2 regions of the Plantibacter auratus genome follow, and region 2 is predicted to be linked to the other one. Evidence: riboswitches for the same ligand, from Rfam matches in the RefSeq annotation. Region 2 holds a riboswitch; the other holds the start of a gene.
What was found. A riboswitch is a leader RNA that binds a small molecule or an ion and turns the genes downstream of it on or off. The one in region 2 is predicted to bind thiamine pyrophosphate.
Positions count from the first base shown of each region.

Region 1: it holds a riboswitch for thiamine pyrophosphate, as region 2 does, so the genes downstream of both, ACQ3HE_RS03140 (ECF transporter S component) here and thiM (hydroxyethylthiazole kinase) in region 2, are expected to answer to the same signal.

Region 1 is NZ_JBOBFV010000001.1:675,911-679,307, forward strand. It holds gene ACQ3HE_RS03135 (ABC transporter ATP-binding protein) at 1-925, opposite strand, end outside; gene ACQ3HE_RS03140 (ECF transporter S component) at 928-1,557, opposite strand; TPP riboswitch at 1,594-1,702, opposite strand; gene ACQ3HE_RS03145 (hypothetical protein) at 1,753-2,082, opposite strand; gene dinB (DNA polymerase IV) at 2,092-3,390, opposite strand.
Region 2 is NZ_JBOBFV010000004.1:9,349-12,745, reverse strand. It holds gene ACQ3HE_RS15220 (CDP-alcohol phosphatidyltransferase family protein) at 1-613, shown strand, start outside; gene ACQ3HE_RS15215 (HAD family hydrolase) at 694-1,377, shown strand; gene ACQ3HE_RS15210 (DUF1622 domain-containing protein) at 1,388-1,897, opposite strand; TPP riboswitch at 1,958-2,058, shown strand; gene thiM (hydroxyethylthiazole kinase) at 2,050-2,901, shown strand; gene thiE (thiamine phosphate synthase) at 2,898-3,397, shown strand, end outside.

The DNA.
Region 1 (3,397 bases), on a different contig from region 2:
TGGACTTCCCCGCGCCGTTGGGGCCGACGATGACGGTCGCCGCACCCTCGGGCACCGCGAGCCCCAGGTGCTCCTGCACCGGCTGCTTCCGCGTTCGACCGATCGCCAGGTCGTCGGTCGTGATGACCGCGGCTGATGGGCCGGACACCGGACGAGGGGCCAACCCCAGCGGGATGCCCGGCACCCAGACGCCCGCATCGGCCAGGCGCTGCCCGACGTCGTCGAGGACGAGGTCGGGTGGCCCGTCGGCGAGGACACCGCCGTCGGCGTCGAGCACGACGACCCTGGTCATCAGCTCGCGCCAGACGTCGACGCGGTGTTCGATGACGACCAGGGTGGACGAACCGTCATCGACCAGCCGAGCGACGGCGTCCCGCACCTCGGCCACCCCGGCCGGGTCGAGGTTCGCGGTCGGTTCGTCGAGCAGGAGGAGCGAGGGGTGCATGGCGAGTACGCCGGCGAGGGCCAGCCGCTGTTTCTGACCGCCGGACAGCGCCGAGGTCGAGTGGTCCAGCGGCAGGTCCAGTCCGACGGCCTCCAGCGAGGCGTCCACGCGGCGCCAGATCTCCTCGCGCTCGACGCCGAGGTTCTCGCAGCCGAAGGCGACGTCGTCGCCGACCTTGGACAGGATCACCTGCGAGTCGGGATCCTGCAGCACGAGCCCGATGCGACCCCTCGCTCGTTCAGGCGGAACGCCGTCCACGAGGAGCGAGCCGTGGGACTCCCCCTCGTCCGCGCCGCCGAGGACGCCGGCCAGGGCGTGGATCAGCGTCGACTTGCCGGCACCGGACGCCCCCAGGAGGAGGACCCGTTCGCCCGGTTCTATCACGAGGTCGAGGTCGCGCACCGCCCAGGCCTTCCGACCGGCATGACGCCACCCCCAGTCCCGCGCGACGACGCGCGCCGGACCGGTAGCTCCCGGCACGATCAAACCTCGCGCCGAGCGTCCCGCCCCGACGCGAACCGACTGAGCGCTCCGGTCGACGCGAGTGCCCTGACGAGGGCCCAGCCGACGACACCGGCGAGGATCGCGCCCGAGACGAGCAGCGAACCGAGGTAGATCGCGTTGAACTCGACACCCTTCTCGAGGTTGCCCGACATCACGAGCTCGAGGAGCCACGCGCCGGCCCCGGCGCCGGCACCGGCGAGGATCGCCGGAACGAGGCCGAAGCGCTTGTACGCGAGCGCCGCGAACACCAGCTCAGCACCGAGGCCCTGAGCGAGGCCGGAGTACACCGTCGTGACGCCCCATGCGTTGCCGATGAGGGCGGAGACGATCGCACCGATGGTCTCCACGAGGAGTGCTGCGCCGGGCTTCCGGATGATGAGGCCGCCGAGCACCCCGCCGAGGAGCCAGATCCCGACGGCGATCCCGCCGAAACCGGGCGTGACGGCGCTGGCACCCGCGTACCAGAGTGATCCGAGCGTGTTCCACGCCCAGAAGATGAGGCCCGTCGCGACGCCGAGCACGGCGACCACGACGATGTCGACGACCCTCCAGCGCAAGGTCCGCGACGCAGCGCGTTCAGAGGGTGAGATCTTGGTCGATGCTGACACGATTCGTGCCCTTCCTGTAGACGGAAAAGAGCACGGGATAGCGAGAAATGGTCTCCCTGCGCTGGCATGATCCAGATCAGGTTCGACGGTCGAAGGCGAATACCTTCCTCTCAGCCCGGTTCACCGGACTCCCGTGGTGGCACGAGTCTAACCCCTGCCGTGCGCAGTCGCACGACAGGGGTTCGACGGGGAGCGCTACTTCTTGAGGGCCTTGATGAGGCCGGCCAGAGCCTTGCCGCTCACCCAGATGAACGGGATCGCGACGGCGATGAGCGAGATGAGGTTCGGGTCGAAACGGAGACCCTCGTCGGTCTTGATGTAGGCACCGACCGGGATCGAGACGCCACCGCCGCCACCGCCGCTCGGGGCGTCGTCGCCGTCGCCCTCGGAGCCGCCGCCGAAGCCGTAGTACGTCAGCGCGACGGGCACGAGCTTCGTGCCGTCGACGTCCTGCTGCTCCCCGTAGGCTGCGGACACGCCGAGCCCCTTCGCCTGTTCTGCCAGCTTCTCCACGAGATTCGTCATACCGCGAGGCTACCGCTCGGTATCCACCGGTCCAAGGGGTTGATCCGTGCTCCCAGCACCCTGCGAGTCTCCGCGACTGCCGAGTCCGCGACGCCTCGGCTTGCCGAGGAGGGAGGCGGGAGCGATCGCGAGATCGCCGAACCGGCTCGCGACCCGGTCGATCGTCTGCTCGGCTTCACGCCACTCCTCGTCCGGGTCCCAGAGCCCGGCACCGGCCTCATCGGCGGGGACGAGCTGGTCGACCTTCACCCCGACGAGGCGCACGAGACGCCCACCGCGATCGAGGTCGTCGAACAACGACGCCGCCTCGTCGTAGACCCGACGCCCGACGTTCGTGGCCTCGCCGATGGTGCGCGACCGGGTGATGACGCTGAAGTCCGCATAGCGGACACGGATGCTGATCGTCCGGCCGGCGTAGCCGCCCTTCCGGAGCCGGATCGCGACGAGACCGGCGAGGTTCAGCAGCTCGCGCTTGAGGATGGTCGGGTCGGAGACGTCCGTCGGGAAGGTCACCTCGTGGCTGACGCTCTTCTCGCGTCGTGCCAGCTCGATGCCGCGCGGATCGATCCCGTTCGCGAGCTCGAGGAGTCGGCGACCGGAGGCCTCACCGACCGCGCGCTGGAGCATCGACAGCGGGGTGGAGGCGAGCTGACCGATGGTCCGGATGCCCCGGTTCGTCAGCTGCTCCTCCGTCCGGCCACCGACGCCCCACAGCGCAGCGACCGGCAACGGGTGGAGGAACGCCAGGGTCTCGTCGGCGGGCACGACCAGCAGGCCGTCGGGCTTCGACAGGCCGGAGGCGAGCTTCGCGACGTACTTCGTCGATGCCAGGCCGACCGAGCACGGCAGACCGGTCGCGTCGAGGACCCGTTGCTTCACGAGCGCGGCGATCGTCCGTGGGCTCCCGAGCAACCGGACCGCGCCGGACACGTCGAGGAAGGCCTCGTCGATGCTCAGCGGCTCGACGAGCGGCGTGACCGACTCGAAGACCTCCATCACCCGATCGGAGTACTCGCGGTACCTGCCGTGGTGGGGTGGCAACACGACGGCGCTCGGACAGAGGCGCATCGCCTGGGACACCGGCATCGCCGCGCGCACGCCGTACCGGCGAGCCTCGTAACTGGCGGAGGTGACGACCGACCGCCCCTCCTTGTTTCCCACGATGATCGGGAGACCGCGCAGCTCGGGCCGTTCCAAGAGCTCGACCGAGACGAAGAACGCGTCCATGTCGACGTGGAGGATGGGGGTACCGCTGTCGTCGGCATCGTGCGCCGAGACGCGACGAGACGCTCCATCCTGCCGACTCATGCCTCCA
Region 2 (3,397 bases):
CGCGCGCCTCCGCACGCAGCTGTTCTCCGACGACGACTGGAAGAACCTGCCGAACGCGATCACGGCAGGACGCATCGTCCTGCTCCCGGTCTTCGCCGCCCTCGTGATCACCGGCTCCTACTGGGCTGCGCTCGTCGTCGGTGCGGTGGTGTTCCTGAGCGACGTCGCCGACGGGCAGATCGCGCGCCGCATGGGCACGGTCTCCGCGCTCGGCACCTGGCTCGACGGGGTCGCAGACCGGCTGACCGTGGTCGTGGTCGCCGCGTCGTTCGCCATCGCGCAGATCATCCCATTGCAGGTGTTCGTGGTCATGATCGTCCCCGACCTCCTGCTCGCGTTCGTTGCCGTCGTCGCGTTCCGAGGGACGCCCGAGGTGCCGGTGAGTATCGCCGGCAAGATCCGGACGGTGTTCCTCTTCGTCGGCTTCTTCGCGCTGCTCACCGGCCTCGCGCTCGGCGGCGGGGATCCGGCGTCGGCGCCCTACCGGGTCTTCGGCGGGGTCGGCTTCGTGGCGATCCTCCTCGGACTCCTCGGGCACTTCGTCGCGGCGACCCAGTATGCGCGACGCATGGTCGTCACCTGGCAGCGACAGGGCGTCCGCGCGGCCCGCTGACCGCCGCGCCGGCCGTCGTCGGAGCCCACCACCGGATGGCGCACGGCGTCAGCGCAGGCGGTGTCGTTTAGGCTCGGAGCATGCCAGTCGACTATCCGGACCTCGTCATCTTCGACTGCGACGGCACGCTCGTCGACACGGAACGCATCTCCGTCCGGGTGAACCTCCAGCTGCTCAACGAGGTCGGCGGCGACTACACCGAGGCCGAGGTGCGGGAGCTCTTCGTCGGCGCCTCGCTCGAGACCTACGCGATGCTCGTCGAGCAGCGCCTCGGGAAGCCGCTCGAGGCCGACTGGATCCAGCGCTGGAGCGACATGTTCCGCGGCATCTGCGAACGCGAGCTCGAGGCGGTCGACGGGGTCGTCGACGCCCTCGACGGCATCGCTGCGACCGGGGTGCCGCTGTGCGTCGCCTCGAACGGGATGCTGCACGACGTCGTCCGCAACCTCGGGCAGGTGGGCATCCACGACCGCTTCGATGGGCGCATCTTCAGCGCGACCGACGTCGCCGTCGGCAAGCCCGCACCCGACCTCTTCCTTCATGCCGCCGCCGACTTCGACACGGCCCCCGAGCGGTGCGCGGTCATCGAGGACAGCGTCGTCGGCGTCCTCGCTGCCCGCGCGGCCGGCATGACGGTCTACGCCTACGCCGGCGGCATGACGCCCGCCGAGCGCCTCATCGGCGACGGCACCCACGTCTTCGACGACATGCGCTTGCTGCCCGACCTCATCCGCGACACCTGGGCGACCTCCGCGGCGCGCTAGCCGCGCCGCACTAGCTGCGACTGCGGAGCTCGGGGAAGCCGTCCTCATCGTCAGGGACGGCCTGCGCCGCGACCGTCGGCGCCGCTTCCGGATCGGCTGACGTCGACACGTCCTGCTCCTCGGCGCGACGCCGCGTGCGTTCGCCACCGCGCTTGACGGCACGGTCGAACAGCTGTGGGCCGGTCGTCGCCAGGCGCTTCCAGGGGAGGGTGCCCTCGATCTCGATCTGCAGGGAGAAGCTCAGCAGGGTGCGGATGACGACGATGATCGCGAGGACGAGTGCGTCGGTCAGCGAGGGCGTCGACGTGACCGTCTTCACGAGGTCGGCGGCCACGAGGATCTCCAGCCCGAGCAGGATGACCGAGCCGATCGTCTCCCGCAGCATCCGGAAAGCCCGTGCGCCGTCGCGCGTGCTCCACCACAGGCGGGCCGAGAGGGTCACGGCGATCACGAAGCCCACGACCATCGCCCCGACACCGGCGACCTCGAAGACGATGGTGACCAGCTCGAAGAAGTCCATCCCTCCATCATCCTCGCCCGCCCGCTGGACCGGAAGCCGGGCCGACCCGCTAGGGTGGTCGCGAGTGACACGGGGTGCCGATCCCACGACGATCGGCTGAGAACACACCCGTCGAACCTGATCTCGTTAGTCCGAGCGAAGGGATGTCGCGAATGAGCATTCGCACACCGCAGCAGTCTGCCCACCCGTCCACCGACGAGCCGTCCGTCGACGAGTTCGCGAGCGCGTCCGGGGACCTCCTCGACCGCCTGCGCGAGCGCACGCCGCTCGTCCAATCGATCACGAACGCCGTGGTGACGAACTTCACCGCGAACGTCCTGCTCGCCGTCGGCGCCGCCCCGGCGATGACCGACATCCCGACCGAGGCCGGGCCGTTCGCCCGCATCGCCTCCGGCGTGCTCCTCAACCTCGGGACGCCGCAGGCTGAGCAGCGCGAGGCCATGGTCGAGGCCGCCACCGCCGCGAACGACGCCGGCACCCCGTGGGTGCTCGACCCCGTCGCCGTCGGCTTCCTGCCGGTGCGGACGGCGCTCGCCGCCGAACTCCTCGCCCTCCGGCCGACAATCGTGCGCGGCAACGCCAGCGAGATCATCGCGCTCGCCGGACTGGGCGCCGGCGGTCGCGGGGTCGACAGCACCGACTCTGTCGACAGTGCGATCGAGGCGGCCACCGCGATCGCCCGCACCTCGGGTGCCGTCGTCGCGATCTCCGGCCCGACGGACGTCATCACCGACGGTGAGCGCATCGTCCGCTGCTCGAACGGGCATGCCTGGCTCACCCTCGTGACGGGCGGTGGCTGTGCCCTCGGCGCGGTGCTCGCCGCCTTCGCCTCACTCGACGACGACCGGCTGCTGACGACGGTCGCGGCGACCACCGCGTACACGGTCGCCGCGCAGCTGGCGGCTGCGGAGAGCCGCGGCCCCGGCTCTTTCGCTCCCGCCTTCCTCGACCACCTCCACCTCCTCGATGCCGACACCGTCCGCAGCCTGGCGGTGATCGCGTGAGCGCCTCGACCACCGCGGACCGGGTCCTCGCGGCCCGCTCGCACGCCGAGCTCGTGCGCCGCGGCATCGCCACCTACCTCGTCACGGATGCTTCGGCCAGCGGGGATCGCGGTGTCCTCGACGTCGTGCGCCGAGCCGTCGACGGCGGGGTGACCGCGGTCCAGCTGCGGGAGAAGGCCGCGTCGGCGCGAGAGCTGTTCGACCTGACCCTTCGTGCTGCGGAGGTCGTCGCCGGACGGGCGCTGCTCCTCGTCGACGACCGGGTCGATGTCTTCCTCGCCGCCCGTTCCGCCGGTGCCGTCGTCCACGGCCTCCACGTGGGTCAGAGCGATCTCCCGGTCGACGCCGTGCGTCGTATCGTGGGGCAGGCCGCCGTCGTGGGACTGACGGCGAACACCCCGGCGCACCTCGACGCGGTCGCAGCGCTGCCTCCCGGGACCGTCGACTACCTGGGCGTCGGCGTCATCCGCCCGACGACGACCAAGCCGGACCACCC